4 regions of the Mesorhizobium sp. M1403 genome follow, and region 4 is predicted to be linked to each of the others. Evidence: predicted binding sites of a transcription regulator. Region 4 holds the regulator's gene; each other region holds the start of a gene.
What was found. The regulator LexA, encoded in region 4, represses DNA repair genes until DNA is damaged. The targets are predictions, from matches to a motif close to TGTTCNNNNTGTGTTCNG.
Positions count from the first base shown of each region.

Region 1: a site for LexA is predicted at 1,918-1,935, ahead of NKH01_RS30765 (ImuA family protein). Genes of this name have one in related genera too.
Region 2: a site for LexA is predicted at 2,496-2,513, ahead of recA (recombinase RecA). Genes of this name have one in related genera too.
Region 3: a site for LexA is predicted at 3,225-3,242, ahead of NKH01_RS27755 (DNA recombination protein RmuC). Genes of this name have one in related genera too.

Region 1 covers NZ_JAMYKY010000032.1:29,075-34,545, reverse strand. Annotated here, with positions in the region: gene NKH01_RS30770 (DUF6504 family protein) at 1-906, opposite strand, end outside; gene NKH01_RS30765 (ImuA family protein) at 839-1,894, opposite strand; gene NKH01_RS30760 (metallopeptidase family protein) at 2,078-2,500, shown strand; gene NKH01_RS30755 (DUF1737 domain-containing protein) at 2,588-2,794, opposite strand; gene NKH01_RS30750 (HpcH/HpaI aldolase/citrate lyase family protein) at 2,819-3,700, opposite strand; gene NKH01_RS30745 (DUF4153 domain-containing protein) at 3,979-5,471, shown strand, end outside.
Region 2 covers NZ_JAMYKY010000016.1:139,083-144,553, reverse strand. Annotated here, with positions in the region: gene sufA (Fe-S cluster assembly scaffold SufA) at 1-252, shown strand, start outside; gene NKH01_RS23675 (GFA family protein) at 482-979, opposite strand; gene NKH01_RS23670 (TfoX/Sxy family protein) at 1,070-1,393, shown strand; gene NKH01_RS23665 (PfkB family carbohydrate kinase) at 1,428-2,360, opposite strand; gene recA (recombinase RecA) at 2,638-3,735, shown strand; gene alaS (alanine--tRNA ligase) at 3,995-5,471, shown strand, end outside.
Region 3 covers NZ_JAMYKY010000024.1:33,736-39,206, forward strand. Annotated here, with positions in the region: gene NKH01_RS27740 (transglutaminase-like domain-containing protein) at 1-345, shown strand, start outside; gene NKH01_RS27745 (cation diffusion facilitator family transporter) at 452-1,414, shown strand; gene NKH01_RS27750 (GFA family protein) at 1,482-1,886, shown strand; gene NKH01_RS27755 (DNA recombination protein RmuC) at 1,930-3,192, opposite strand; gene def (peptide deformylase) at 3,296-3,826, shown strand; gene fmt (methionyl-tRNA formyltransferase) at 3,843-4,772, shown strand; gene NKH01_RS27770 (GNAT family N-acetyltransferase) at 4,769-5,278, shown strand; gene truA (tRNA pseudouridine(38-40) synthase TruA) at 5,297-5,471, shown strand, end outside.
Region 4 covers NZ_JAMYKY010000001.1:654,942-660,412, forward strand. Annotated here, with positions in the region: gene gltX (glutamate--tRNA ligase) at 1-1,267, opposite strand, end outside; gene NKH01_RS03315 (ComEC/Rec2 family competence protein) at 1,363-3,828, shown strand; gene lexA (transcriptional repressor LexA) at 3,822-4,553, opposite strand; gene kynU (kynureninase) at 5,025-5,471, shown strand, end outside.

The DNA of each region.
Region 1 (5,471 bases), on a different contig from region 4:
CGCGAGATCGAAACCATAGCCGGCGTCGATATCCTGTTCGAGCGCGGCAAGCCTTTCGTGAAACAATTTCTGGATCAGCAGCGGCTCGCGCAAAGGTCGCGAGGTGCCGACGGCGATGCGGCTGACGCCGCCATCGACGCGAAAGAGCAGCAGCGCCAGCCGCCTTGCGCCCTCGCCGCGACGCTCGAGGTCCTTCTTCAATGTGGCCGCCAGCATGCCTGTCAGCCGCTCGATGTCCTCGGTCAGCATGATCGGCTCGGCGAGGTGGCGTTCGACCGAAAGCGGCGCGACCGGCAGGCGCGGCGACACGGCTTCGTCGAGGCGGCCGAGCGCCTGGTCGAGGCGCAATAGCAGCGATGCGCCGAAGCGGCGGGCCAGCGGCGCGCGCGGTGCCGCCATGACGGCGCCCGCCGTGCGCAGGCCGACGCTTTCGAGGCTGGCGCGGACCTCTGGATCGATGCGCAGTGCCGCCAACGGCAAGGGCGCGAGAAGCGCTTCCTCCTCACCATCGGGAACGATGCGGTCGCCGGCAAACCGCGCCGCCGCCCAGGCCGAGCCCGGCGTGGCGGCAAGCCCGGCGCGGACATCGAAGCCCTGATGGAAAAAACGCGACAGGATGTCGTCCAGCATCGAGCGTTCGCCGCCGAAAAGATGGGTGCAGCCGGTGACGTCGAGATAGAGGCCATCGGCCCCGTCGAGCGCCACCAGCGGGGTATAGCGGTCGCACCAGTCGGCGAGGCCTTCGAGCAGGCGCCGGTCGGCTTCCGGATCGGCCTCCACGATGTCGATCGAGGGATGCATGGCGCGTGCATCGGCTATGCCCATGCCGCGTTTCAGGTTAAGCGCCTCGGCCCGCTCGTCGAGGGCGGCGATGCGCTGGGCGTTCCGGTCGCGGTGACTGATCACCAGCGGCAGGTGATCCGACGGCCGGGAACGCCAGGACCGCCCCAGGCGCTGTCGCAGGATCCTCTCGGCGGCGAGATGTGGAAACCACAGGGACAGGATTCTTTGCCCATTCCTCGCCCCGTCTTTCTTCGAATATGCGTTCATCGGGGTTCCACTCCAGTGTGAATTTTCCGGGCAAGGCAGTGCGGCTCTTGCCGATGGTGATGGTGAAGGCGGGCCGGCCGATCGAGCCGGCGAGCGGCCCGGCGATCGTCTCGCGCGCTGCCGCCGGTGCCGCCGACAGGATGAGGCGGACGGGCGCTGCCGTCGGCTCGGGCTCGCCGGCCTGGCGCAGCAGGAACAGCGGCCGGCCGGCACTCTGCGCCCGGGCGTGCAGCCGCCGCGTCGCGGTGAGATCCAGCCGCTGCGGGTTGCCACGGATTTCGAGGATGACTGCGGCCAGCGCCGTCATCCTGGCGGCCTCATCGGCGACCCACAGCGCATCGAGCAGCCTTGGCGCCTCGGAAAACAGCAATTGCTCCGGCTCGATGCCGAAGAAGGCGTGAAGCCCCCCGGCATAGGGAAAGCCGGCCTCGCGGAAAACCTCGGATGTGCCGATCCACAGCACCGGCAGTCGCGGCCCCTGGCTGAGGATCAGGCTGATGAGCGACAGGACAAAACCGGCGACTGCTCCGGCATCGCGGGTCGCGGCGCCATGAAACTCGCTCAGCGCCGCCTTCGGCAGGCCGCCGCTCAGCGCAGCATCGAGGCGCTCGGCACCGGTGCGCAAAAACGCATCGGGCGGCGCCACGGCGAGGCCGCGACGGACAATCGTCAGATTCCGAGCGGGTGTCGGATTCCGAGAGGATGCCAGACTCTGGCGAGGCACATCCGCGTCAAACGACGAACCGGCCGGCGCTTCCAGGCGCTCGGACAAGGTCCCTTCGATCTTCGCGATCTGGCGGCGCAGGGCAAAAACAGTCTCCCGCGCCACGGCGCTTGTCGCCATGACGGTCAGCTTCCACTCACAATTGTTCCTGTTATGTTCCTATAGATTCCAGAGGGCGGCCAAAGAGTCAAGCGGAGTCATGGGGAATTTATTCCTGCCTTGATGGCATGGTCCGGGCGCTCCAGCCCGACCATTTGCCGAGTCCGGCCCGAAAGCCTATATGCCGGGATCAAAGGACAAAGCATGGCTCGCATCTACCAAACACGCATCTGGCACGACCAGCTTTCGCCAACGATGGAGGAAATCGAGCTCCTGGCGCTGGAGGCCTATGCCCATCTGCCGGAGGAGTTTCGCAAGCTGACCGGCGAGATCGTCATTCAGATCGCCGAATTCCCGACCGACGAGATCATGGACGACCTTTCGCTGGAAACGCCCTTCGACCTGCTCGGCCTGTTCGAGGGGCGCGGCATCGCCGAGCGCTGGAATCCGCAGACCGGCGAAGGCCCGAACCGGATCACGCTCTACCGCCGCGCCATCCTCGACTACTGGGCCGAGAACGAGGAGACGCTGGGCGACATCGTCACCCATGTGCTGATCCATGAGATCGGTCACCATTTCGGCCTGTCGGACGATGATATGGAGAAGATCGAAGAGGCAGCGGAGTGACGTCGTTTTGACTGGAGAGCGCAGCGTTCCTTCGCGCCAGCGTCCAGAAGTGTCCCGCATTCGCGGGCACCCGAAGCGATGTCAGCGCTACCAGTCGCTGAGCTTGGTGTCGGGGCCGTATTCCTGGCCTTCGATGTCCTTCACCACCGCCTGGCCGCAGCGCATGGTCTTGGCATTCTTGTCATAGGCATAGGTCGGCGAGCCGAACAGGTGCCAGCCCTTGTTGAGCGCCGCCGTCACCTTGTGGCAGAAGCTGGCGTCGTCCGGGCCGGACAAAAAGCGGTAGAGTTTCATTTTCAATCCCGTCGTGAGTTGCAATCATGCGCGAACAGCGGCGGCCTTCGCCAGCAGTTTTTCGGCCTGCGCCAGATGCAGCCGCTCGACCATCTTTCCGTTCAGCGCAATCACCGCCTTGCCGGTATTTTCGGCGAGCGCGAAGGCATCCTTGATCGCGCCCGCCTCGGCCATCGCTTCAGGCGAAGGCGCAAAGGCCCGGTTTGCGGCCTCGATCTGGGCCGGATGGATCAGCGATTTGCCGTCGAAGCCCATGGCGGCCGCTTCCGTGCACTCGCGCGCAAACCCGTCCATATCGCTAAAATCATTGAAGACGCCGTCGAGCAGGTCGAGGCCGCCGGCGCGCGCGGCGAGCACCATCTGCATCAGCCACGGCACGAGATAGCGCCGGTCGGGCGTGGTGAGAATTCCGGTGTCCTTGACCAGATCATTCGTTCCGGCAACGAAACAAACCAGTCGAGAGGCTGGGTCGCGGCCAAGCTCGGCGATCGGGCCGATGTTGAGCAGCGCCTTGGGTGTCTCCATCATCGCCCATAGCTTGACCTCGTCCGGCGCAAAATTGTCGTCGAGAACGTCACCGGCCTCGAGAATGTCGCGCGGCGTGTCGACCTTGGGCAGCAGGATGGCGTCGGGAGCGCATTTTGCCGCAGCCAGCAGATCGTCGGCGCCCCATTCGCTCGACAGCGCATTGATGCGCACAACCATCTCGCAGCGCCGGTTGGAACGGCCGGCGAAAATCCCCGCCAGTTTTTCGCGCGCGGAAAGCTTGTCGGCCGGGGCGACGGCGTCCTCGAGATCGATGACGACGGCATCGCAGGCCAGCGACCGGATCTTGGCCAATGCCTTGTCGTTCGAAGCCGGGACGTAAAGCACCGAGCGGCGCGGGCGGGAGGGTTCGGCAGTCATGTCCGATCTATGCCGCCTGCAGACGGCCGAGGCAAGCCGTGCATAAAAACTGCACGCAATTTCGGAAAATCTCCTCGTCTCCGCCCCGCTTGCCACCCGACAGAATGCGACAAGGGCGGCATGCAAGAGCAAACAAATTGCCGTTGGTCCCTGCCGTACCGGCTTCGCCGCGACAGCTGGTGGCTTGTCGATCCGCCCCCGGCAAACCTCCTCCCTTTCGTCCGCAAATCCCCGCCCAGATATTCCGGCCGCATCAAAGCGGCCGAGAAAGCCCGATCATGACAGCGTTCCTCACGCCGGCGCCGAGCTATTGCAGCCGCTTCGGCGTTGCCGTCCTGCGCGTCGCGCTGGCCGATTTTTTCTTCTATAGCCAACCGGCCGGCATCACGCTTTTCCTGTTCGGCGTTGCGATTGCCACCACGAGCATGGCTGTCCATCCTCTCGGCTCCTTCAATGATGGCAGGCCCTGGTTCAAGCCAGTTGCGCTGCTTGTGGCGCTGCTGCCGGTCGCGGAAAATGTCAGTGCGCTGTCCGTCTCGATCGGGCTGGCGGCGCTGGCCGTCTTCGCGCTTTCGCTGGCCGGGCGGTTGAAGCACGGGGTTGCCCGCATTGCCGGCCAACTCTCGCTATTCCTGCTTGCAACGCCCTTTCGGTTCATCCTGGATTTCTTTCGCTGGCGCAAGGCGGCCCGGCAGCTTGGCCGACGGCGCGTGCGCCTTGCGACGATTGCCGTCTGGGTCATGCCGCTAAGCCTCGGCGCGGTGTTTCTCGCGCTGTTCGGCGCCGCCAATCCGGTCGTCGAATACTGGCTGTCGCTGATCGACCTAATGGCACTGCTCGAGCTCATCCAGCTGCCGCGTCTCGCCTTCTGGCTGTTCGTGCTGGTCGGCGTCTGGGCCTTTCTGCGCCCGCGCCTACCGCGCTTTCTCCGCTCCATTCCGCGTGTGCTGTCGCCTGTGCCTGTCGGCCGGGCGACGACAAAACCCGCCAAGGCGATCGAGGACATCATCTTCGGCAAGGCCGCGATTCTTCGTGCGCTGGTCGTCTTCAACATCCTTTTCGCGATGCAGACCGCGCTCGACGCCACCTATCTGTGGGGCGGCATCGCGCTTCCCGACCGGCTGACCTACGCCGCCTATGCGCATCGCGGCGCCTATCCCTTGATCATCACAGCGCTGCTCGCAGCCGGCTTCGTCCTGGCGGCGCTGCGGCCGGGCAGCACGACCTCCAGCGATCCGCTCATCCGCCGGCTGGTCTACGTCTGGGTGGCGCAGAACATCGTGCTGGTCATCTCGTCGATCCTGCGGCTCGACCTCTATATCGGCATCTACGCGCTGACCTACTGGCGCATCGCCGCCTTCGTCTGGATGGGACTGGTGGCGGCGGGCCTTGCCCTGATCATCGCCCGCATCGCGTTCGAAAAATCCAATGAATGGCTGCTTTCCGCCAATCTTCTGACGCTTTCAATGACGCTCTATGCCTGCTGCTTCGTCAACTTCGCGGCGCTGATCGCCAACTACAATGTCGAGCACTCATTCGAAATGACCGGCCAAGGCACCGAACTCGATTTCTGGTATCTGCGTACGCTCGGTCCCAGCGCCTGGCCGGCGCTCGACCGTTTCCTCGAGCATCAGGGCAGGACGAATGCGGCCAGCGTTTCCTCGTACCGCGAACTCGCCCGTTTGCTTGGGCAGGACGAGGCCCGCTACCGCGCCGGCCTAGAAAACTGGCGCGCCTGGAGTTTTCGCGACTGGCGGCGCCTTCGTGCTCT
Region 2 (5,471 bases), on a different contig from region 4:
TATACGGTCGACCTGGTGACCGAGCCCAACACCAAGGACGATCATATCGAGCGCGACGGCGCCCACGTCTATGTCGCGCCTGAGGCAGCGCTTTTCCTGTTCGGCACCGAGATGGATTTCGAGCAGACGACGCTGCGCACCGGCTTCACCTTCCGCAACCCGAACCAGAGCTCGGCCTGCGGCTGCGGCGAATCGGTCGAATTGAAGCCCGCCGATCTGAAGGCACTGGCCGAGGCGCGCGCTTCGGCCTAAGGCTTTTCCTTCGCCGTTCCCGGCGGCAATCGCATACGGGGAGGCCCCCTCATCCGGCCCTTCGGGCCACCTTCTCCCCGATGGGGAGAAGAGGCTGGCGCCAGCGCTGGCGACTTCCTCTCCCCTCGGGGAGAGGTCGGATTGCCCCGAATTTCCCTTGGCAATTAGGTTGGGAATCCGGGGGGGGGGGGGGGTGCCCATACGCGATAGCGAACGGGGAGAAGAAACGCTAATCCACCCACATCCCGGTTCGTTTGTGCCAGTCGGCGATCGACTCTTCCGGGTAGACATCGAAGACCTTGTCGCCCTTGCCGATATCGGGCTCGACCCAGTTCGCCTTGTATTTCAGCATCAGATGCACCTTCTCCGGCGGCTTCGGCAGGTTTGTGTCGATTGCCGAGGCAAACGGATGCACCAGCTCCGGCCAGGTTGGATCGTAGAGCCAGAGTGCCGTCCCGCATTTCGTGCAGAAGTTCCGTTCGCCCGTCGAGATCTCGCGTTGCGGGTGCTCGTCGTCCTCGATCTCGGCCCGGTAGACGCCGAGATGGCGCTTGCCCTCGATTTTCAGCGTCTCGTAATCGGCGCCGAGATTGATGGCGAAACCGCCGCCGCCCTGCTGCTTGCGGCAGATCGAGCAGTAGCACAGCATGAACGGCACCGGCGTGTGGCTTTCCACCTCGAAACGCACGGCATTGCACCGGCAGGACCCTTTGAGCAGAAGCGGCATGAAAAACTCCGATGAAACTGATTCTGAACTTGTCAGGATGGTGCCGGTAGCGGCGATGACAAGGGGAAATCCCGGTGACATGATCGCGCCATGGACAACGAGCGCATAGAAGAGCTTTTCGAAGGCCTCGGCCCGGTCAGCATCCGCAAGCTGTTCGGCGGCAAGGGCATCTATTTCGATGGCGTCATCGTCGCCATTGTCATCCGTGGCGAATTGATGCTGAAGGCCGACGCCGAAAGCGCCCCGGATTTCGAAGCGGCCGGCTGCCGGCAATGGACCTATACCGGCTCGCGCCACGGAAAGCTGGTGTCGATGCCCTATTGGAGCGTTCCCGACAGCGCTTTCGACGACCCCGACGAGATGGCGATCTGGGCGCGCCGCGCCTACGAGGCAGGACGGCGCGCCGGCAAATAGGCTGCGTCATGCTTCGGCAATTCTGGGCCGCATTTCACGCCAGGTCCCGCGCCTCGGGCACGAGCGCCAGCGCCTCGGCAAAGCCGGCGCTGGTGAAGGCGGCGCTCTCGACGGCGAGCATAGATACGGCAACGCCTTCGCACAGTGCCGCGCGCAGCGTCAGGCCGCGCAGCAGGGCGGCGATCGTCGCGCCGGCCAATGCGTCGCCGGCGCCGGCAGCATCGGTCCGCTTTTGGAGCGGCGGTGGCAGGATCGAGAACGCGCCCAATTTGTCGAAACCGAGCACCGGTCCGTCGCCAGCGGTGATCACGCCGCTTTTCAGGCCCGCGCGTCTCAGGCCGTCGACGATGCCTTGGTCGTCAGCATCGATGTCGACGCCGGCGAGCACGCCAGCCTCGTGCCGGTTCATGAAGGCGAGTGCCAGAAGATCAAGCACCGGCGTCAGCCGCGCCGCTTTGCTGGGCGAGACGGCAAGCGCAAACACCGGCTTGCCGGCGGCGAGTGCCGCCAGCCGCGCCACTGCGGAAGACGGCAGGTTGGCGTCGCACAGCACCGCGTCGGCCGAACCGATCGCGTCTCGCACCTTGGCGCGGCGGATCTGCTTGGGAAGCGCCAGCTCGTAGAGCACCATGTCGGCAAGGCCGGCGATCAGCCCGCCGTCGCTATCGACCAGCATCGTATGGCTTGGCGTCGCGCGGTCGAGGAACACCGCCGACAAATCGGCAATGCCGGCGTCGGTGACGGCGCGTAAAACCGTGTCGCCCAGGGCATCGCCGCCGCGCACCGAAAGCAGCGAGGCCGAGACGCCGCGCCGCACCGCACAGCGCAAGGCGTTGAAGGCGGCGCCGCCGACATGCTCGCGCATCGTGCCGGGGTTGGAAGCGGCCGGCACGAAGGCGCCGGCAACCCGGCCGCGCCGCTCGATATAGGCGCCACCCACGGCCAGGATCGTCGGGGATTTCATCATGCCGGCAAAATGCCCTTTGCTGTTGCCCGGGAGGAGACTAGGTCGCCGGGCGGAACCCTGCAATCGCGGGTGCGATTCGGATGGTGACGGCAACGGCGCCGCATGCGAGGCGGGATACGTCCGGAAGCAAAATTGTGAAACAAAAATAGAACAAATATGGATATCCGTTATTTTTCAAACCCTTGGGGCTCATTGACAAATGAGAACAAACGAGGTACATTCTTTTAAGGATTGCGGGATTGTCCGGCCTCCATTGACGACCACGGGGTGATGTATCATGGCTCAGAATTCTTTGCGGCTTGTAGAGGACAAAGCGGTGGACAAATCAAAGGCTCTGGATGCGGCGCTGTCGCAAATCGAGCGTGCCTTCGGCAAGGGTTCGATCATGCGGCTCGGCGCGAACGAGCAGGTCGTCGAGATCGAAACGGTGCCGACCGGCTCGCTTGGGTTGGACATCGCGCTTGGCGTCGGCGGCCTGCCGCGCGGCCGCATCGTCGAGATCTACGGACCGGAAAGCTCGGGCAAGACGACGCTGGCGCTGCACACGGTGGCCGAAGCCCAGAAGAAGGGCGGCATCTGCGCCTTTGTCGATGCCGAGCATGCGCTCGATCCGGTCTATGCCCGCAAGCTCGGCGTCGATCTCGAAAACCTGCTGATCTCGCAGCCCGATACCGGCGAACAGGCGCTGGAGATCTGCGACACGCTGGTGCGCTCCGGCGCCATCGACGTGCTGGTGGTCGATTCGGTGGCGGCGCTGACGCCGCGGGCCGAAATCGAAGGCGAGATGGGCGATTCGCTGCCCGGCCTGCAGGCCCGCCTGATGAGCCAGGCACTGCGCAAGCTCACCGCCTCGATCTCGCGCTCCAACACCATGGTCATCTTCATCAACCAGATCCGCATGAAGATCGGCGTCATGTTTGGTTCGCCCGAGACGACGACCGGCGGCAACGCGCTGAAATTCTATGCCTCGGTCCGCCTCGACATCCGCCGCATCGGCTCGGTCAAGGATCGCGACGAGGTCGTCGGCAACCAGACCCGCGTCAAGGTCGTCAAGAACAAGCTGGCGCCGCCCTTCAAGGTGGTCGAGTTCGACATCATGTATGGCGAGGGCGTCTCCAAGACCGGCGAGCTGGTCGATCTCGGCGTCAAGGCTGGCGTGGTCGAAAAGTCGGGCGCCTGGTTCTCCTATAATTCGCAGCGTCTCGGCCAGGGCCGCGAAAACGCAAAACTGTTCCTGCGCGACAATCCCGACACGGCGCGCGAGATCGAATTGGCGCTGAGGCAGAATGCCGGATTGATCGCCGAGAAATTCCTTGAGAACGGCGGCTCCGAAAGCAGCGACGACGGTTTCGAGGACGACGCCGGGGCGATGTAGGAAAAGCGACGCCTCCCGGAGCGTCAGCCAGGTTTGGATTTGATGTTTTGATTTTGAGTTTGCGTAATCGGTACATTTTGAACCGCCGGCCCCGTGCCGGCGGTTGGCGTTTGACGGCGAGTCAGACGCATTTCAAAGCGCCGGTGAAAGCCGGGATTTGAGCCCATTTGGTGTTTCTGGACAGGCTGCGGTGCGACCGCTAAAAGGCCATGTCTATTTTCCGCCGGCAGCCGGCGGTTCTCTCGAAAAGGCAGTATTCATGAGTGGCGTCAACGAGATCCGGTCGGCATTTCTCGACTATTTTCGCAAGGAAGGTCACGAGGTCGTCGCGTCGAGCCCGCTGGTGCCGCGCAACGACCCGACGCTGATGTTCACCAATGCCGGCATGGTGCAGTTCAAGAACGTTTTCACCGGTCTGGAGAAGCGGCCCTATTCGCGTGCGACGACTGCCCAGAAGAGTGTTCGTGCCGGCGGCAAGCACAACGACCTCGACAATGTCGGCTACACCGCGCGACACCTGACCTTCTTCGAGATGCTCGGCAATTTCTCCTTCGGCGATTATTTCAAGGAGCGCGCCATAGAGCTTGCCTGGAACCTGATCACCAGGGAGTTCGGGCTGAAGAAGGACAAGCTGCTGGTCACCGTCTATCACAACGACGACGAGGCCGCCTCCTACTGGAAGAAGATCGCCGGTCTTTCCGACGATCGCATCATCCGCATCGCGACCTCGGACAATTTCTGGGCAATGGGCGACACCGGACCTTGCGGGCCGTGTTCGGAGATATTCATCGACCGTGGCGAGCACATCTGGGGTGGCCCTCCCGGCAGTCCCGAGGAGGATGGCGACCGTTTCCTCGAATTCTGGAACCTGGTGTTCATGCAGTATGAACAGGTGACGAAGGACGAGCGCGTCGACCTGCCGCGTCCGTCGATCGACACGGGCATGGGCCTCGAGCGCATGGCCTCCATCCTGCAAGGGGTTGAAAGCGTCTTCGAGACCGACCTGTTCCGCCACCTGATCGACGCTGCGTCGTCGGCGCTTGGCCGCGGTCCGGATGCGGACACCGTCGCATCGTTCCGCGTCATCGCCGACCACTTGCGTTCGTCCTGCTTCCTGGTCGCCGACGGTGTGCTGCCGTCCAACGAAGGGCGGGGCTACGTGCTTCGTCGCATCATGCGCCGCGCCATGCGCCACGCGCAGTTGCTCGGCTCGAATGAGCCGCTGATGTGGAAGCTGGTGCCGGCGCTGGTCCGCGAGATGAGCCAAGCCTACCCGGAACTGGTGCGCGGCGAGCAGATGATCACCGAGACGCTGAAGCTTGAGGAAACTCGTTTCCGCAAGACGCTGGTGCGAGGCTTGGGCTTGCTTTCGGAGGCGACGGAAAAGTTGGTCTCCGGCGACATGCTGGATGGCGAGACAGCGTTCAAGCTCTACGACACCTATGGCTTTCCGCTCGATCTGACGCAGGACGCGCTGCGCCAGCGCAACATCTCGGTCAACCTTGCCGGCTTCACCGAGGCGATGGAGCGGCAGAAGGCGGAGGCGCGCAAAAGCTGGGCTGGTTCCGGTGAGGCCGCAACCGAAACGGTATGGTTCGCGGTGCGTGAGGAGAACGGCGCCACCGAATTCCTGGGCTATGAGACCGAGCAGGCGGAAGGCCTCGTCCAGGCGCTGGTCAGGGACGGCAAGACCGTCGACAGTGCCGGCAAAGGCGACGCCGTTGCCGTGGTTGTCA
Region 3 (5,471 bases), on a different contig from region 4:
CGCACCGCAGCCGAAGCCTATCGCGAGCAGAGTGGTGTGTGCCGCGACTTTGCCCACCTCGCAGTCGCCTTCTGCCGCGCCCTGAACATCCCGACCCGCTACTGCACCGGTTATATCAGCGATATCGGCCTGCCAAAGCCGTGGTCGGACATGGATTTCGCCGCCTGGATGGAGGTTTATCTCGGCGGCCGCTGGCACGCGTTCGACCCGCGCAACAACGCGCCGCGCATCGGCCGCATCCTGATTGCCTCCGGACGCGATGCCGCCGATGTCCCACTCACCCACATTTTTGGACCGGGCGCGCTGGCTGGCTTCAAGGTCTGGACGGAGGAGGTCATCGAATAGCCTCTCGCGCTGCCCTTTTGAACAACTCGACACTTCAGGCGTTGTTCGAGCTGTGGAGCGTGGGCGTGCTCCGCTAATCTCGGTGCATCAACCAAGGCAGCACACCATGGCGGCGCATGGCGGGTCGAAAAAAGTGATCTATGCGGCGCTCGCCGGCAATCTTGCGATCGCCCTGACCAAATTCGCCGCTGCCTTGTTCACGGGCAGCTCGGCAATGCTCTCGGAAGGCGTCCACTCGCTCGTCGATACCGGCAATGGCAGCCTGCTGCTTTACGGCATGCACCGCGCCGCCCGGCCGGCCGATCGGACGCATCCGCTAGGCCATGGTCGCGAGCTGTATTTCTGGAGCTTCATCGTCGCGCTCCTCGTCTTTGCACTGGGCGCCGGCATATCGTTCTACGAAGGCGTGACGCACATCATGGCGCCGGAGCCGATTGCCAACGCAAAGGTGAACTACGCTGTACTTGGCCTTTCCTTCCTGTTCGAAGGCACCTCCTGGCTGGTGGCGCTGAACGAGTTCCGCCACCAAAAAGGCAGCCACGGCTGGCTCGAGGCGGTGCAGCTCAGCAAGGACCCGAGTGTCTACACCGTACTCTTCGAGGACAGCGCGGCACTTCTCGGCCTCGTTGTCGCCTTCGCCGGCATATTGGCGGCGGAACTGCTGGACATGCCGAAGCTCGACGGCGCCGCGTCGATCGGCATCGCGCTGATCCTGGGCGCGACCGCGATCTTCCTGGCCCGCGAAAGCAAGAGCCTGCTGCTCGGCGAGCCGGCCTCGCCCGAGGTGCAAATGAAAGTGCTGGCCATTGTCCAGCAGGACCCGGCGGTGCAGCGGGCAAATGGCGTACTGACGCTCCATATGGGGCCTCAGGAGATCGTCGCCGCTCTGAGCATCGAGTTCGAGGACCACTTGTCGGCGCCCGAGATAGAGACCTGCGTCGAACGCCTCGAGACACGGCTGAAGGCGGAGATGCCGGAGGTCACGCGCCTGTTCGTCAAGCCGCAGACCACCGGCACCTGGGAACGGCGGAGCAAGGCCTTGGCGGCGTCCGGAGGGGAGCCGGCCTGAGGAAAATGGCTGCGCCATCGGGCAGTCCCGGTTATGATTGCGCGCAAAAGCTCCAGGAGGAACGAAGATGAAAATCGACGGCGGGTGTCATTGCGGCGCCATTACTTACGAGGCCGAGGTCGATCCGGAAAAGACCACCATTTGTCACTGCGTCGATTGTCAGAAGCTAACCGGAACGGCCTTTCGCGTCACCGTGCCGGCGTCCGAGGACAATTACACGATCACCAAGGGCGCGCCGAAAATCTACATCAAGACCGGTTCGAGTGGTGCCAAGCGCGCTCAGGCATTTTGCGGTGAGTGCGGCTCGCATCTCTACGCCACGTCGGCGGGCGCGGGACCGAAGGTTTACGGCATCAGGGTCGGCACGGCATGGCAGCGCGATCAACTGGTGCCGAGAAAGCAGATCTGGCATCGCTCGGCGCTGCATTGGCTGCCGGAATTCGAAGGCACAACCATCATCGAGGAGCAGTAGCGCCAGACCGGGCGAAGCCTCGGCTCCGGTTCCGGCGTAGCTCTCAATCGTCGCCTTCGACGACCCTTAGCCTCAGCTGCCCGGTTTTCGAATCGGCAACACGCGCGCTGCTTTCCGCTTTTGCTCCGCTGCCATTCGACCCAGCGGTGTCCTCCGCCGGCTGCACGCCAAACTCCAGCGCCTCGATCTTTTGTCCGCGCCTGGTCACCTTCGATGTCGAGACGAGGATGTCCTCGATATCCTTGGCCGATTGACCGAAATGCGTCTGCAATTTGCGCACCCGCTCGTCGAGCCGAGAGACGTCTTCCATCAGCCGGATGACCTCGCCCTGGATCAGGTGCGCCTGCTCGCGCATACGGGCATCCTTGAGGATCGCCTGGATGACCTGGATCGACAGCATCAAAAGCGATGGCGAGACGATGACGATCCGCGATCGATGCGCCTTTTGGACAACGGCCTCGAAATTCTCGTGGATTTCGGCGAACACCGATTCCGAGGGCACGAACATGAAGGCAGTGTCCTGCGTCTCGCCCTGGATCAGGTATTTTTCGGAAATATCCCGGACATGCACCTCGATGTCGCGGCGGAAAGCCTGAGCGGCGGACTTCTGCAGGTCGGCGCCTTCGGCGGCACGGATGGCATTCCAGGCCTCGAGTGGAAACTTTGCATCGATGGCAAGCGACGGTGCGCCGTTCGGCATCTTCACCAGGCAGTCGGGCCGGCTGCCATTCGACAAGGTCGCCTGGAATTCATAGGCGCCGTGGGGCAATCCGTCGGCGACGATGGCTTCCATACGCGACTGGCCGAAGGCGCCGCGCGTCTGCTTGTTGGAAAGGATCGCCTGCAATTGCACGACCTGGCCGGCCAGCGACTGGATGTTGCCTTGCGCGATATCGATGACCGCCAGCCGCTCCTGCAGCTTGGCGAGGCTCTCATGCGTCGATCTCGTCTGCTCGGTCATGGTCTGGCCGAGGCGGCCGGTCATGGCGTCGAGGCGCTGGCCGATCGACTGGGTCAGTTCGGCCTGACGCGCCCCGAACACTTCGGCGATAGCGCCCATACGGCCCTGCATTTCCGCCTGGCTTGCCAAGATGCCGGCCATCCGCACCTCGGCGTCGCGGGCGTGGTCGGCGGCTTCGGCGGCCGCCATTGCACGCGCCTTGGCCGATCGCCAGAGCGCAATGACGAGCGCCACGAACAGGCCGAGGAACAGCATTGCGCCGAAACCCAGGGCATGGCCGAGCGTGATCGTGGTGGCGCCGAGGCGGGCGACAGGTTCGGACAGGATGGTGGCCAGATCGTTCATGCCGACAGCATAGATGATTCGGTCTGGCGGCACAGATCAAAACGTGAACGACCAGAAGGCGTCCCGGTTGACGCTTTTCCTGCGAGGTCTTAGGTGAGACGCCATGTCGATCAAGCCGCTTATCATCCTCCCCGATCCCGTCCTGCGTCAGGTTTCAAAACCGGTCGAGCGTGTCGACGGTGATTTGCGTAAACTGGCCGGCGACATGCTGGACACCATGTATGACGCGCCCGGCATCGGCCTCGCGGCGATCCAGGTCGGCGAACCCTTGCGCTTGCTGGTGATCGACCTCGCCAAGGAGGACGAGACGCCGGCACCGCACGTCTTCATCAATCCCGAAATCCTCGACAGCTCCGACCAGCGTTCGGTCTACGAGGAAGGCTGCCTGTCGATCCCGGATTACTATGCCGAGGTCGAGCGTCCGGCAGCGGTGCGGGTGAAGTATCTCGATCGCGACGGCAAGCTGCAGGAGATCGAGGCCGAGGGGCTGATGGCGACCTGCCTGCAGCATGAGATCGACCACCTAAACGGCGTGCTGTTCATCGACCACATCTCCAAGCTGAAGCGCGACATGGTGGTCAAGAAATTCAAGAAGCTCGCCAGGGACAAGGCGCCGGGCAAGATGGTGGGATAGGGGTCGACGAATGCCCCTGCGTGTCATCTTCATGGGTACGCCCGAATTCTCCGTGCAGACGCTGCGAGCGATCGCCGGGGCAGGGCATGAATTGGCAGCCGTCTACACGCAGCCGCCGCGCGCCGCAGGCCGGCGCGGGCTCGAGCTGACGCCGTCGCCGGTGCAGCGTGAGGCGGAGCGGCTTGGCATCGAGGTGCGGTCGCCGGTGTCGCTGAAGAGCGAGGCGGAGCAGCAGGCGTTCCGCACCTTGCGCGCCGATGTCGCCGTGGTCGTCGCCTACGGGCTGCTTCTGCCCAAACCTATTCTCGAGGCGCCGCGGCTCGGTTGCCTCAATGGCCACGCATCGCTATTGCCGCGCTGGCGCGGCGCTGCCCCTATCCAGCGCGCCATCATGGCCGGCGATACCGAGACGGGCATGATGGTGATGCGGATGGAGGAAGGCCTCGACACCGGGCCTGTGGCAATGGTTGAAAAATGCGCCATTGGACCCGACATGACGGCCGGCGATCTGCACGACCGGCTGATGATCCTGGGTGCTGCGCTGATGGTGCAAGCGCTCGAACGGCTCGAGCGGAATACGCTGACATTTACCACACAGGCGGAGGTGGGGGTGACCTACGCCAAGAAAATCGATAAATCGGAGACTCGCATAGACTGGCTGCGACCTGCCGGCGACGTGCACAACCAGATTCGCGGCCTGTCGCCCTTTCCCGGTGCATGGTGCGAGGCCGAAATCGGCGGCCGCGTGGAACGGCTGAAACTGCTTCGCCCGACGCTCTCGCAAGGCGCCGGCGAACCGGGAGGAATTCTCGATGACCGGCTGACGGTCGCCTGCGGGTCAGGCGCGATCAGGCTGGTCGAAGTTCAACGTGCGGGCGGAAGGCCCATTGCCGCGCAGGAGTTTCTGCGCGGGGCCAAGCTCGAAAAAGGAATGAAACTGTCATGAGCATGATGTCCATACGCGCAGCGACGACGCGGGATCGCGAGGCGATCCGCCTTGTCGAAGAACACGCATTCGGCCAGCAGGCGGAGGCCGGACTGGTCGACGCGCTGGTCACCGGCGGTGATGCCGTCGTCGAACTGGTGGCGGACGAAGACGGGCAAGTGGTCGGCCATATCCTGTTTTCACGGCTCTTCGTGCAGAATGGCGGCAAGAGCTTCCCGGCAGTCGCGCTGGCGCCGCTGGCAGTCGAGCCGTCGTTCCACGGCACCGGCATCGGCGGTGCCCTGGTCCGCGAGGCTCATATCCGCCTGAAAGCCGCCGGCGAGACGCTCGCTGTGGTGCTCGGCGATCCGGCCTACTATGGCCGCTTCGGCTACAGCCGCGCCCGTGCAGCGAAATTCGAGAGCGACTACCAAGGCGAGGCTTTGCAGGCGCTTGCCTGGGGCGAGGCGCCGGAGACCGGCAGGCTGGTCTACGCCTCGGCCTTCGGCTCAGCCCTAGCCGCCTGATTTCGCCTCGATCCGGGAATGCCGCGTTTTCGCCTCGACATCGAATATGACGGCAGCCTCTTCGCCGGCTGGCAACGTCAGGCCAACCAGCCTTCGGTGCAGCAGGCGATCGAGCAGGCGATCGAGAAGTTCTGCGGTGAGCAGGTTTCGCTGCGCGCCGCCGGCCGCACCGATGCCGGCGTCCATGCGACCG
Region 4 (5,471 bases):
CGCGGATCGCGGCTTCCGCCGAGGCGGCAGACCAGTCCGAAATCGTGGCCAGTGCCGCATGAGCGCCCCGCAGGATCGCGCGCGCCTCACCGCTGAGCAGCGCCGCCGCCTTCTCGTCGACCGGCATCGGCCGCTCGACGAACAGGAATGCAGCCCCTTCAACAAGTTCGACCAGCGTCTTGGCGCGCTCCTTCAGGCCTGGCAAAGCGGCAAGCAATTGCGCCTTGCGTCTGTCGTCGAGGCTAGCTGCGATCGCCGGACCGCCGTCGAGATAGGGCAGAGTGGCGATGAAGATGTCGAGCAGCGCCGCGTCGTTCATGCGGCGCATGTGCACGCCGTTCAGCGCCTCGAGCTTGGCGAAGTCGAAACGGGCGGCGCCTTTGTTGACGTCGCCAATGTCGAACCATGCGATCATGTTGGCGATCGACATGATCTCATCGTCGCCGTGGCTCCAGCCAAGCCTCGCCAGATAATTGAGCAGCGCCTCCGGCAGGTAGCCCATGGCGCGATAGGCCTCGACGCCGAGCGCACCGTGCCGTTTCGACAGCTTGGCGCCGTCGGCACCGTGGATCAGCGGGATATGCGACATCGACGGCACCTCCCACCCCATGGCATGGTAGATCACCGTCTGGCGGGCGGCGTTGGTCAAATGGTCGTCGCCGCGGATGATGTGGGTGACGCCCATGTCGTGATCGTCGACGACGACGGCATGCATGTAGGTCGGGTTGCCGTCCGAGCGCAGAATAATGAAATCGTCGAGATCCTTGTTGGGAAAGCGCACGTCGCCCTGGACGCGGTCATGCACAACCGTCTCGCCGTCTGTCGGCGCCTTGATGCGGATCGCCCCCTTGGCGCCGGCCGGCGCCTCGGAGGGGTCGCGGTCGCGCCAGCGGCCGTCATAGCGGGGAGGCAGCCCCTTGGCTCGTGCGCTCTCGCGCATTGCCTCCAACTCGGCAGGCGTCGCGTAACAATAATAGGCCTTGCCCATGCGAACGAGTTCCTCGGCCACCTCGCGATGGCGCGGCGCACGCTCGAACTGCGACACCGGCTCACCGTCCCATGTCAGGCCAAGCCAGGAAAGCCCGTCGAGGATGGCCGCGGTTGCCGCATCGGCGGAACGCTCGCGGTCGGTGTCCTCGATGCGCAGCAGCATCGTGCCGGCTGTGTGCTTGGCATACAGCCAGTTGAACAGCGCCGTGCGCGCCCCGCCAATATGCAGATAGCCGGTGGGCGAGGGGGCAAAACGGGTGACGACCTTGTCGGGCATGGAACTCTCAGGCAGGCGAAGGAAGTGGGTTGCGGACTTTCGCGCGTTGCGCGTTCATGTAGCATAGGAGGTCGAGGGCGCAAGGGGCAGACCCGATGGCTGTGCGAGGCCGTGGTGCGGGCGAGGGCGAGGACGTTGGCAGCGGCGTCAGCGAACGCTTGCTGTTTGCCGCGCCCGTGCCTGTCCTGCCGGCACCGGCATTGCTGCCGGCTCCACGCTTTGATGCCCCGTCGCTGCCGGCGAGCGACCCAGCAACGGTTCTCGTGCCCGCGGCCGAGCCCATCGTGCGCCTACGCCGGCGTTTCCGCCTCCCGTCACCGTCCCGTATCCGCAACGGCGTAACCTCGGCGGCCGGTCTGGAGCTCGACCGTGGGGTCGCCTTCCTGCTGGTGCCGGTGTTCCTCGCATGCGGGGTGGTCGTATATTTTGCGCTGGCGGAGGAGCCGGCCTTTCCACAGCCGATCGCAATCGTCGCCTTGGCAGCCCTCTGTGCCGTCGCCTCGCGGTCGTGGCCCAGAACCCGCCTGTGCTTCATGGCGGCGTTGCTCTGCGCGCTTGGCGTGCTTGCCGCCAAGGTCGAGACCTGGCGTGTCGGAACGCATATGCTCGGTTCTGAAATCTCGACGCGCCTCACGGGTCGCGTCGTATCGTTCGAGCCCATGGCGAGCGGCCGCATCAGGCTGACGATCGATGTGATCTCAACCGCCAGGCCGACACTGCGCTACATGCCGGAACGGGTCCGCGTTTCGGCGATGAAAATACCGGCTGAGCTGACCGCCGGTTCCGAGATCGCCGGCTATGTGCGGCTGCTGCCACCGACCGGCCCGGTGCGACCCGACAGCTATGATTTCTCTTTCGACAGCTATTTTGCCGGTATCGGCGGCAGCGGCTTTTTTCTCGGCAATCCGAAAGTCGTGCCGTCGGGCAGCATGCCGCTTGCCGCACGGCTTTCTTCCGCGATCGAAGACGCGCGCGAATCCATCGCCGACCATATCCGCAGCCGCATCGGCGGCGCCGAGGGCGAGATTGCTGCTGCACTGATCGTCGGCGTGCGCGCCGGCATTCCCGACGAGGTCAACGAAGCGATGCGGCGTACCGGCATCTACCACATCATCTCCATCTCGGGGCTGCATATGGCGTTGGTCGCCGGCACCATCATGGCGCTGCTACGCGGCGCCTTTGCGCTGTTTCCCGATTTCTCATCGCGACGGCCGGTCAAGAAATATGCCGCGGCCGCCGCGCTTTTTTCGATTGCGGCCTACCTCGTCTTTTCCGGCATTGTGGTGGCGGCCGAACGCAGCTTCATCATGCTTGCGGTGATGCTTATCGCCGTGCTCTTCGACCGGGCCGCGCTCACCATGCGCAATCTGGCGATCTCGGCCATCGCGGTCATTCTGGTGTCGCCGCACGAGGTGGTCGGTCCGAGCTTCCAGATGTCCTTCGCCGCGACGGCGGCCCTTGTCGGCGCATATGCAGGCTGGTCCGATTACCGCGCCGGCAGGGCCACCACGCCGCCACCCCGGCGGTCGCCGCTACGCTTTGCCGCTCGAAAGGTCCTGCTGGGCATGGGCGGCCTGGCGATGACCTCGATCATTGCAGGGAGCGCCACGGCGCTTTTCGCCATATGGCATTTCCAGCGCGTGGCGCCGCTCAGCCTGTTCGCCAATCTGGCCATCATGCCGATCGTCTCACTGGTCGTCATGCCCTTCGCCGTCCTCAGTGCGCTGGCGATGCCGTTCGGCGCGGATGGGCCTTTCCTCTACGTGATGGGCAAGGGGCTGACGGCGATGATCGCCCTGTCCGGGTGGATCTCCGAGCGCTCGCCGATCGATGCGGTCGGGCTGATTTCGCTGAGATCTGTCCTTTTGGTGACGATCGCCCTCGTCATTGCCAGCATGGCGACGACCTGGTTGCGGCTCGTGGCACTTCCTTTTGCGCTCGCCGGCCTGCTAACGACAACGCAGACGCGCGTACCCGATGTATTGATCTCGGAGGACGCACGGCTCGTCGCGCTGCCGATCGGCAGCGGTGAACTCGCGGTCAACCGGGCACGCCCGAATGAGTTCACCATCGACAACTGGAAACGCGCGCTCACATCAGAGGCTATCGTCGCGCCGGAAACACCTGGAAAGAACGATCCGCAATTCGACATTGCCGATCCAGCCGCCCTACCGCCGGGCATGCCGTTCATTTGCACGGACGGTCTCTGCCTTGCCAGGCATCCATCCGGCGCGATCATCGCGCAAGCCAAGGACCGCGATACTGCACGGCCAGCCTGCGCCTTTGCCAGCTTGATCGTCATCGACGACGCCACCGCCCATAATCCCTGCTACTACGACCGGCTGGTCCTCGTCGTCACCAAACGGCAACTGGCGCGCGCGGGAAGTGCGGCCGTCTATTTCGATCCACAAGCGGCAACACGCGCCGAAATCCGCTTCGCCGTCGAAAAATCATACCGGCCCTGGCACGTGCAACGGAAGTTTTCACGCGCGACACGTGGCCTGCCGCCATACCGCAAGGCCAACAAGCCTAAAGCCAGCGCCAAGGGCGCTACTCAGTAGCGGCGGATCAACCCGACGAGCTTGCCTTGTACCTTGACCCTGTCTGGCCCGAAGATGCGCGTCTCGTAGGCCGGATTGGCCGCTTCCAGGGCGATCGAGGCGCCTTTGCGGCGGAACCGCTTCAGCGTCGCTTCCTCCTCGTCGACCAGTGCCACCACGATCTCACCAGGGCTCGCCGTATCGGCATTGCGGATGATCACCGTGTCGCCGTCGAAAATGCCAGCCTCGATCATCGAATCGCCTTTGACCTCGAGCGCATAATGCTCGCCGCCCATGATCATGTCCGGCGGCACCGAGATCGAATGCGTCTGGTGCTGGATGGCATCGATCGGCACACCAGCGGCGATGCGGCCCATCACCGGGATAGACACGGCGGCGACGACATCGTCGTCATTGCCGGCTGCAGGGACGCGCGACGATGTCGGCTTGCCTTGCCGAGGACCTTGCCCAAGACTGCCCTGGATGACACTCGGCGAGAACTTGCGTGCCGCATTGAGGCCGGGGGCGATCGAATCGGGCAGGCGCAGCACCTCCAGCGCACGGGCCCTGTTGGGCAAACGGCGAATGAAGCCGCGCTCCTCCAGCGCCGTAATCAGCCGGTGGATTCCCGATTTGGAAGCCAGGTCGAGCGCTTCCTTCATCTCGTCGAAGGAGGGCGGGATACCGCTTTCCTTCAGCCTTTCGTGGATGAACATAAGCAGTTCGTGTTGTTTGCGTGTCAGCATAGCGACCCCCAACAGAATCAGAAAAACAAACCCAGAACAAACACTATCTGTTCCAGTTGTGTTCCGCAACTGTTTAAAGTTTAATGAATGTGTTAGGGCTCGGGTAACGATACCACTCGCCAACCGGGACGCTGCATTTTCACCGCCGCGGGCCTCATCGCCTTGATTCTGCTTTCGTTTGCGGCCTCTGGGTTTCCAGAAGGCGGCACTGGTATCGGCCGTCAGCCGGCAAAGGGGCACGGAATTGAAGCCGTATCGACTGTGCGGTTTGGTCAATGCGCCGTGAACGAAACGAAGTCAAAACGCCAACCTTGGGTTGGCTTGGCTCCTGGTTTCCACCGCGTGGTCAGGCAACTTGTCGCCGGTGGAGCCTTGCTGCGCGATACCAGGTAATGGAGAACCGCTCGTGACCGATGGATGCCGTCGATGCGTGTCCGGCGTTGCGGTGAATCTTGGGGGAGCAGACAAATCATGACAGGAATTCGCGATCTCGTAGCCATAAGGGCGATGGATGCTGCAGATCCGCTGCGCGCGATGCGCGACCGCTTTGTGCTGCCGCAAGGAGTGATCTATCTCGACGGCAATTCGCTAGGGGCCGCTTCGCGTGCAGCTTTCGATGAATTGAGCAAGGCAGCGACCGAAGAATGGGCGCATGATCTCATCCGCGCCTGGAACACGGCCGGCTGGTTCAACATGCCGCTCGAACTCGGCGACCAGCTCGGGCGCCTGATCGGTGCCGCGGCCGGCCAGACGGTGGTCTGCGACACGACATCGGTCAACATCTACAAGCTGCTGCACGCCGCCATGGCCATGCGGCCGGAGCGGCAGGTCATCGTCGCCGAGGGCGACAGTTTTCCGACAGATCTCTACATGGCTGAGGGTGTGGTTTCGACGCGAAAAGATACGCTGCTTCGCCTC